Linked DNA regions of Robiginitalea biformata HTCC2501. The protein of the gene in region 2 interacts with the protein of the main gene of each other region in a pairwise test. Links are inferred from orthologs where the notes say so. Each region holds a gene or a part of one and is shown on either strand. Other genes may lie near its edges. The genes, in order: ruvA and ruvC.

The links.
Region 1: the proteins of ruvC (region 2) and ruvA interact in binary tests that used the Escherichia coli proteins (3 or more experiments, as listed by UniProt). The link is inferred for Robiginitalea biformata HTCC2501 from one-to-one orthologs.

Annotation. Positions count from the first base shown.
Region 1 is NC_013222.1:74,374-77,683, forward strand. The notes cover bases 49-3,032. They hold ruvA (Holliday junction branch migration protein RuvA), read right to left. Parts: upstream 1,840-3,032; coding sequence 1,258-1,839; downstream 49-1,257. Other genes in these bases: sov (T9SS outer membrane translocon Sov/SprA), read right to left, coding at 49-1,252; RB2501_RS00320 (NADP-dependent malic enzyme), read right to left, coding at 1,885-3,032. In the rest of the region: more of sov, read right to left, coding at 1-48; more of RB2501_RS00320, read right to left, coding at 3,033-3,310. UniProt on the Escherichia coli protein: The RuvA-RuvB-RuvC complex processes Holliday junction (HJ) DNA during genetic recombination and DNA repair.
Region 2 is NC_013222.1:189,777-193,018, reverse strand. Bases 327-3,242 are described here. They hold ruvC (crossover junction endodeoxyribonuclease RuvC), read left to right. Parts: upstream 327-1,459; coding sequence 1,460-2,026; downstream 2,027-3,242. Other genes in these bases: hemW (radical SAM family heme chaperone HemW), read left to right, coding at 2,108-3,241; RB2501_RS00780 (hypothetical protein), read left to right, coding at 982-1,467; RB2501_RS00785 (DUF456 domain-containing protein), read right to left, coding at 332-847. In the rest of the region: RB2501_RS00790 (nitroreductase family protein), read left to right, coding at 1-253.

The DNA.
Region 1 (3,310 bases), 120 kb from region 2 along the record:
CGTCCACGGTTGCGATGTCGCGGATATCCGGGGTCAGCACGCCTCCGCTCCCAATCAGGGCCGGGTCGTAGTCGTTGGCGCCGTTGCGCGGCAGGTTCACCGGGGCCCCGCCCGAGTTGAAAAATCCACCAGGCGCCCCGCCGGCCTGGCCGATCCGGGTTTTTTCCGGCAGGCTTTCTCCCAGGTCCTGGATGGCCACCACATTCCGGACGTTGAGCGTCTGCTGGCTCCGGTTGGTTACCCAAACCTCCAGCCGGGTAATCTGTACCTGGCTATTGATATAGGGGTAATCGGCCAGGGCCTGGTCGTACTGGTCGCGGAAATACTGGGAGAGGAAGAAGTGGCGGTCTTCGTCGTAGTCCAGGGCCGTCAGTTCAAATTCGTTGATCGTCCCGCCCCCCTGGGCCACCACCGTATTGCTCTGGGAACGCTGTTCGGAGAATACGGCCGTCACGGTGGTTTTGCCGAACTGCAGCTGGGTCTTTACCCCAAAGAGGCTCTGGGCTCCTGAGATCAGCGAGCTGTTGAGCGGCATGTTTACGTTTCCGATCTCGATTTTTTGGATGATATCGTCTTCGGTGGGGGTATAATCGAGCTTGATAAGGTTTTGGAAGTCGAAGGTTGCCTCCGTGTCGTACTGGGCGGTAATCTGCAGGCGCTCCCCGATCTGCCCGAGCATACTCAGGGAGATTCGCTGGTCGAAGTCAAAGGCGAGGTTGGTCCGGTTGCGGGGCGAAAGGGCCGGGTTGTCGTTTTTCTGCCAGATGACGCCCAGGTCCATCGCCACGGAACCCTGCGGAATCACTTCGATGGTATTCCCCCCGAAAATGGTTTCGAAAAAGCTGTTGTTTACATAAAAATTCGGGAGCAGGTTTTTCCGGGCCTCTTCGCTCCCTTCCTTCCGTCCGCTGAAGGCGTCGATTTTATCTTTGAAATAGGATTTCATGCCCTCCCTGCGGACCAGTTCAAAATAGTCCTCCGGGGTCAGGATGATCGGGTAGGAAATGTCGTAATTCCCAACCGACTCCGTATAGATATAGCGGTCGAGTTTCGCATCATAGGTGTATTTGGAGACGATGCTGGGCGGGTTCTCCATGCGGAGCGACCCCAGTGCTACCCCCGTCTGCACCGAATCCGCCTCGGTTTCCCCGTCCTGGGCATGCGCCGGAAGGGCCGCGAAGACCAGTAGAAAAAGAAGGGAAAATAAAGAAAGACGGTACTTTGTGTAAAATGCCGATGCCCCTGTTTTCAAACTTTTTACAAATTTTTAAGCGTCTGTTTGATAATGCCCTCGACGCTTGCGGAAGGATCCTGGCGAAGTACCGTATCCACGGCCTTTTCGGACTGCTTTCGGGAATAGCCAAGAACCTCTAAAGCAGATAACGCTTCTTCTTTATTTGTATTGTCTGGTTTTAGGGAAACTTCATCGAGGTCGTAGATTTTCAAAATCTTGTCCCTCAGGTCCAGAATAACGCGCTGGGCAGTCTTGGCGCCGATCCCCTTGACAGCCTGTATGGCGGGCACATCCCCGGAGGCAATTGCCTCCCGGAGCTGGGCAGGGGTCATGGAGGACAACATGGTGCGGGCGGTGCTCGCGCCCACGCCGGAAACCGAAATCAGCAGGCGGAAAGCCTCGCGCTCCGCAACAGAGTAGAATCCAAAGAGCGTGTGGGCATCTTCCCGGACCTGCAAATGCGTATAGATCCGGAGTTGTTCCTCGTCCGGCAGGGCCGAAAAGGTATTCAGGGAAATATTGACAAAATAGCCCACCCCGGCACATTCAATTACCAGGTGGGTTGGGTGTTTTTCAATAAGGCGGCCGGTTAGGTGTTCTATCATGGGAATCGGTTGTCAGTACCGGAAATCTCTTCCGGCTGCAGGTGGTTATTTTTTCCTTTTGGCGCGCCGGCGCTTTTCGCGTTCCTGGGCGTCGATCACCGCCACAGCGGTCATGTTGACGATCTCCTCGACGCTGGCCCCCATCTGCAGGATGTGGACGGCGCGCCGAAGACCCAGCATGATGGGGCCAATCGTATCGGTAGCCTGCAATTCCTTGATGAGCTTGTAGGTGATGTTGGCCGATTCCAGGTTTGGGAAAACCAGGGTGTTCACGTTTTTCCCCGCCAGTTTGGAGAACGGGAACTGGCTCTGGCGGAGTTTCCGGTTCAGGGCAAAATCGGTCTGGATTTCCCCGTCTACCACCAGGTCGGGCTCCTGTTCGTGCAGGATGCGGATGGCCTCCCGCACCTTCACCGCCCGCGGGTGTTCGGAGGAACCGAAATTCGCATAGGACAGGAGGGCGATGTTCGGTTCAAAGTTGAATGCCCGGGCCAGGTTGGCCGTCATCCGGGTAATCTCCGCGAGTTCCTCGGCGGTCGGGTCGATATTCAGGGAGGTATCCGCCAGGAAAATCGGCCCCCGGGATGTGATCATCACGTGTACCGTAGCCGCCCGGGACACTTCGCTCGCGCGCCCGATCACCTCAAAGATCGGCTTCACCACGGAGGAATAAGAACGGGAGTACCCTGAAATCATGCCGTCGGCATCCCCCTCCCGGACCATCATCGCGCCAAAGTAGTTTCGCTCCCGCATCTTACTCCGGGAGTTGTACAGGGTACTCCCTTTTCGCTGGCGCAATTCCCAGTAGCTCCGGGCATAGGCCTCCCGTTTTTCGAGGGAATCCTCTTCGTACTGGTCGATGATGGGAATTTCCGCATCGAATTCCAATTCTTCTTTCAGTTCCTCGATGACTTTTCGATTTCCAAGCAGGATGGGGTGGGCAATCCCTTCGTCATGGGCTATTTGCGCCGCTTTGAGCACATCCAGCTGGTCCGCCTCGGCAAAGACGATCTTCTTGGGCATCGATTTGGCCCGGCTCATCAACCAGCGGATCACCTTTTTGTCGTCCCCGGACCGCTGCAGGAGTTCCTCCCGGTAGCGGCCCCAGTCCGCAATGGGCGCCCGCGCCACCCCGCTTTCCATAGCTGCCCGGGCAACGGCCGGCGGCACCTCGGCAATCAGCCGCGGGTCGAAGGGTTTCGGGATGATGTACTCCCTCCCGAAAGTGAGGCGGGTTTCCCCGTAGGCGATATTGACCTGTTCCGGGACGGGTTGTTTGGCCAGGTCGGCCAGGGCTTTGACGGCGGCCATTTTCATTTCTTCGTTGATCTTGGTTGCCCGCACGTCCAGCGCCCCCCGGAAAATAAAGGGGAATCCGAGCACGTTGTTCACCTGATTCGGGTGGTCGGAACGCCCGGTGGCCATGATGATGTCCTTCCGGGTTTTCATCGCCAGGTTATAGTCAATCTCG
Region 2 (3,242 bases):
CCCGGAGGAGCGGCTGCCCGAATGGGAAGAAGTGGCCGCCACGGCCATGGCCGTCCAGAACATGTGGCTGGTGTGCACCGAATTGGGGATCGGGTCCTATTGGAGTTCCCCGGGGCTGATCCGCCATATGGGCGAATTCTTTGACCTGGCGGAAGGGGAACGCTGCCTGGGCTTTTTCTATATGGGGTATTACGACGAGGCACCTCCGGAGGGCACGCGCAGCCCGCTGGACGAAAAAATCAGTTGGGAATAAGCGCAATCCGTGCGTAGGAACCCTTGCCGGGCCACCCCGGTTTCGATTGGACCCGCCAGGAGGCAGTCCGGGGTAGGGCTAATCAAACCACGGGAATAATCCACTTCGGTAATCCCACGCTTTGGACAGGAACAGTCCAAAGTAGATGATGCTGACCAGAAACTTGAGGAACGTCCCGGTGAGGAAGCCCACAAACGAGCCAAAAGCAGCTTTCAGGGCGGTCTGGCTATTGGATTTATTGATCAATTCCCCGACTACGGCGCCCAGAAACGGCCAGATGATGATGCCTGCGATTCCCAGAACCGGGAAGATGATCGCCACGAGCAGGCCTACGGTGGTCCCGATCATCCCGGCACGGCTTCCCCCGAAACGTTTGGTACCCATGGCGGGGATCCAGTAATCCAGGCCTACCACCACCACGGCCACGGCCGCGGTGATCCCGAGAAACCACCAGTTGTCCGGTACGGCGGAAGTCAGCGTCAGGAGCAGCAACCCCACCCAACTGATGGGCGGGCCGGGGAGGACCGGCAGGAAACTGCCCAGGACTCCCAAAATCATACATAGCAAGCCAAAAAAGATCAAAACAAGGTCCATAAGGCGATGAATTTAAAGCGGTCCGGCCGCACCGAGGCAGGAGCTCTACGCAAACACATAAGACGTAAGGCAAAGATAGATGTTACGGGGAATTACTAATAAAATCGTAATTTCCCCCCTAGTAAAATTGGGGAATGAACCATCGCGTACTTTGCGGTATACTGCTGGCCGGTTGCCTCAGCGCCTGCAACCTGTTTGAGTCGCGGGAGCAACGGACCCAAAAACTGGTGGACGCGGAGATTCAGACCATCAACTTCAACGAAGTAGACCAGTTTCCGTTGTTTGACGATTGCCAGGAAACCGAGGACAAGACTGTGCAGCGCCGCTGTTTTGAAGAGACTTTGCTGATGCACCTTTCCATGACCCTGCAAAATTTTGAATTCCGGTCACAAGCCTCCCTGAAAGATACGCTGCACATCGATTTTAAGGTGGATGCCCAGGGGGTAATTTCGATCACTTCGGTGGAACAACACCCGGCGATTGTGGAAGCGAACCCGGAATTTGAGCGAATTGTAACCGGAAGCCTGCGGAGCCTGCCGCGACTGCAACCCGCACTCAAGCGAGGGATCCCGGTGGCCACGAGGTTCCGGCTCCCCTTAGTCCTGCAAACCGATGAGTAAACTGACAGCATCCGAAACCATTATCCTGGGTATCGACCCGGGGACCACCATCATGGGCTTTGGCATTATACGCGTGCAGGGCAAACAAATGGAATTCGTCCAGATGAACGAGCTTATCCTGCGCAAGTACGACGACCCGTTCACCAAGCTAAAACTCATCTTCGACCGCACCCTGGAACTTATCGACACCTACCACCCGGACGAAATTGCCATCGAGGCGCCCTTTTACGGCAAGAACGTCCAGTCCATGCTGAAACTCGGCCGGGCCCAGGGGGTGGCCATGGCTGCCGGGCTTTCCCGACAGGTCCCGATTACGGAATACCTGCCCAAAAAGATCAAAATGGCCATCACCGGCAACGGGAATGCCAGCAAGGAGCAGGTGGCCCGGATGCTGCAGTCCCTGCTGGAGCTCAAATCCCTGCCCAAAAACCTGGACAGCACGGACGGCCTGGCAGCGGCTGTCTGCCACTTCTACAACCAGGGCAAGCCCACGGGGGCGAAGTCCTATTCGGGATGGGAGGCCTTTGTCAAACAGAATACCGGCCGGACGTCGGAGTGACACCCGGATTGCCCCCCGTATGGGAATTGGCAAAAGCCGTACCTTTAACCCACCACACACCCAGCTCCCGACCCGCTGCTCATGTCCGGAATCTACCTCCATATCCCATTTTGCAAGCAGGCTTGCCACTATTGCGATTTTCATTTTTCGACCACCCTCAAACACAAACAGGGGTTGCTGGAAGCCATGGAGCTGGAGATGGAGCAGCGACGGGACGAACTCGGCGGGCAGCCGGCAGAGACCCTGTATTTCGGGGGCGGCACTCCGTCTCTGCTCACCGGGGCGGAAATCGGGCAACTGATCCGCCGGGCAGCTGCGTGCTTTGGCCTGGCTGCGGATGCGGAGATTACCCTGGAGGCCAACCCGGACGATTTGCCTCCCGGTCGGTTGGAAGAACTGGCCCTAAGCCCGGTGAACCGTTTGAGCATCGGCATCCAAAGCTTTCACGAAACCGAACTGCGCTGGATGAACCGGGCCCACTCGGCCCGTGAAGCGCTGGAATGCCTGGAGCACGCGGCCGCCCGGTTTGCGAATTACTCCATCGACCTGATCTACGGCATTCCTGGCAGCCGCCCGGATGACTGGAAGCGAACCCTGGAGGTGGCCCTCGGTTTCGACCCCCCGCATATTTCGGCCTATGCGCTTACGGTGGAACCCGACACCGCCCTGGCCCGCTTCATCGATAAAGGGGTGACCCCCGGGGTGGACGACCACCGTGCCCGGGAAGATTTCTCCCACCTGGTGGAAACGTTGCAGCAGGCCGGTTACGACCATTACGAGATCTCGAATTTCGGGAAGCCCGGGTTCCACTCCCGGAATAACACCGCTTACTGGCAGGGGAAATCCTACGTGGGAATCGGGCCTTCCGCCCATTCCTTTGACGGGGGAAACCGCCGCTGGAATGTGGCCTCCAACCTGAAATACCTCCGGGCCGTAACGGAAGGGAAAACCTATTGGGAGGCGGAGCAACTCAGCACCCGGGACCGGTACAACGAAGCGGTAATGACCGGCCTCCGCACCCAATGGGGGGTCTCCGAGAACCGCGTGGGCAGCGAGTTTGGCCCGCGATATGCGGAATATCTCCGCCAACAGGCCGCCCCCTACCTGGAAAAAGGCTTGCTGGCATCCCGGTCGGGCCACCTGGTAGCCACGGAAGCCGGCAAATTTCTCGTGGACGGGATTGCCAGTGATTTATTTATGATTAATTTGAAGTGAT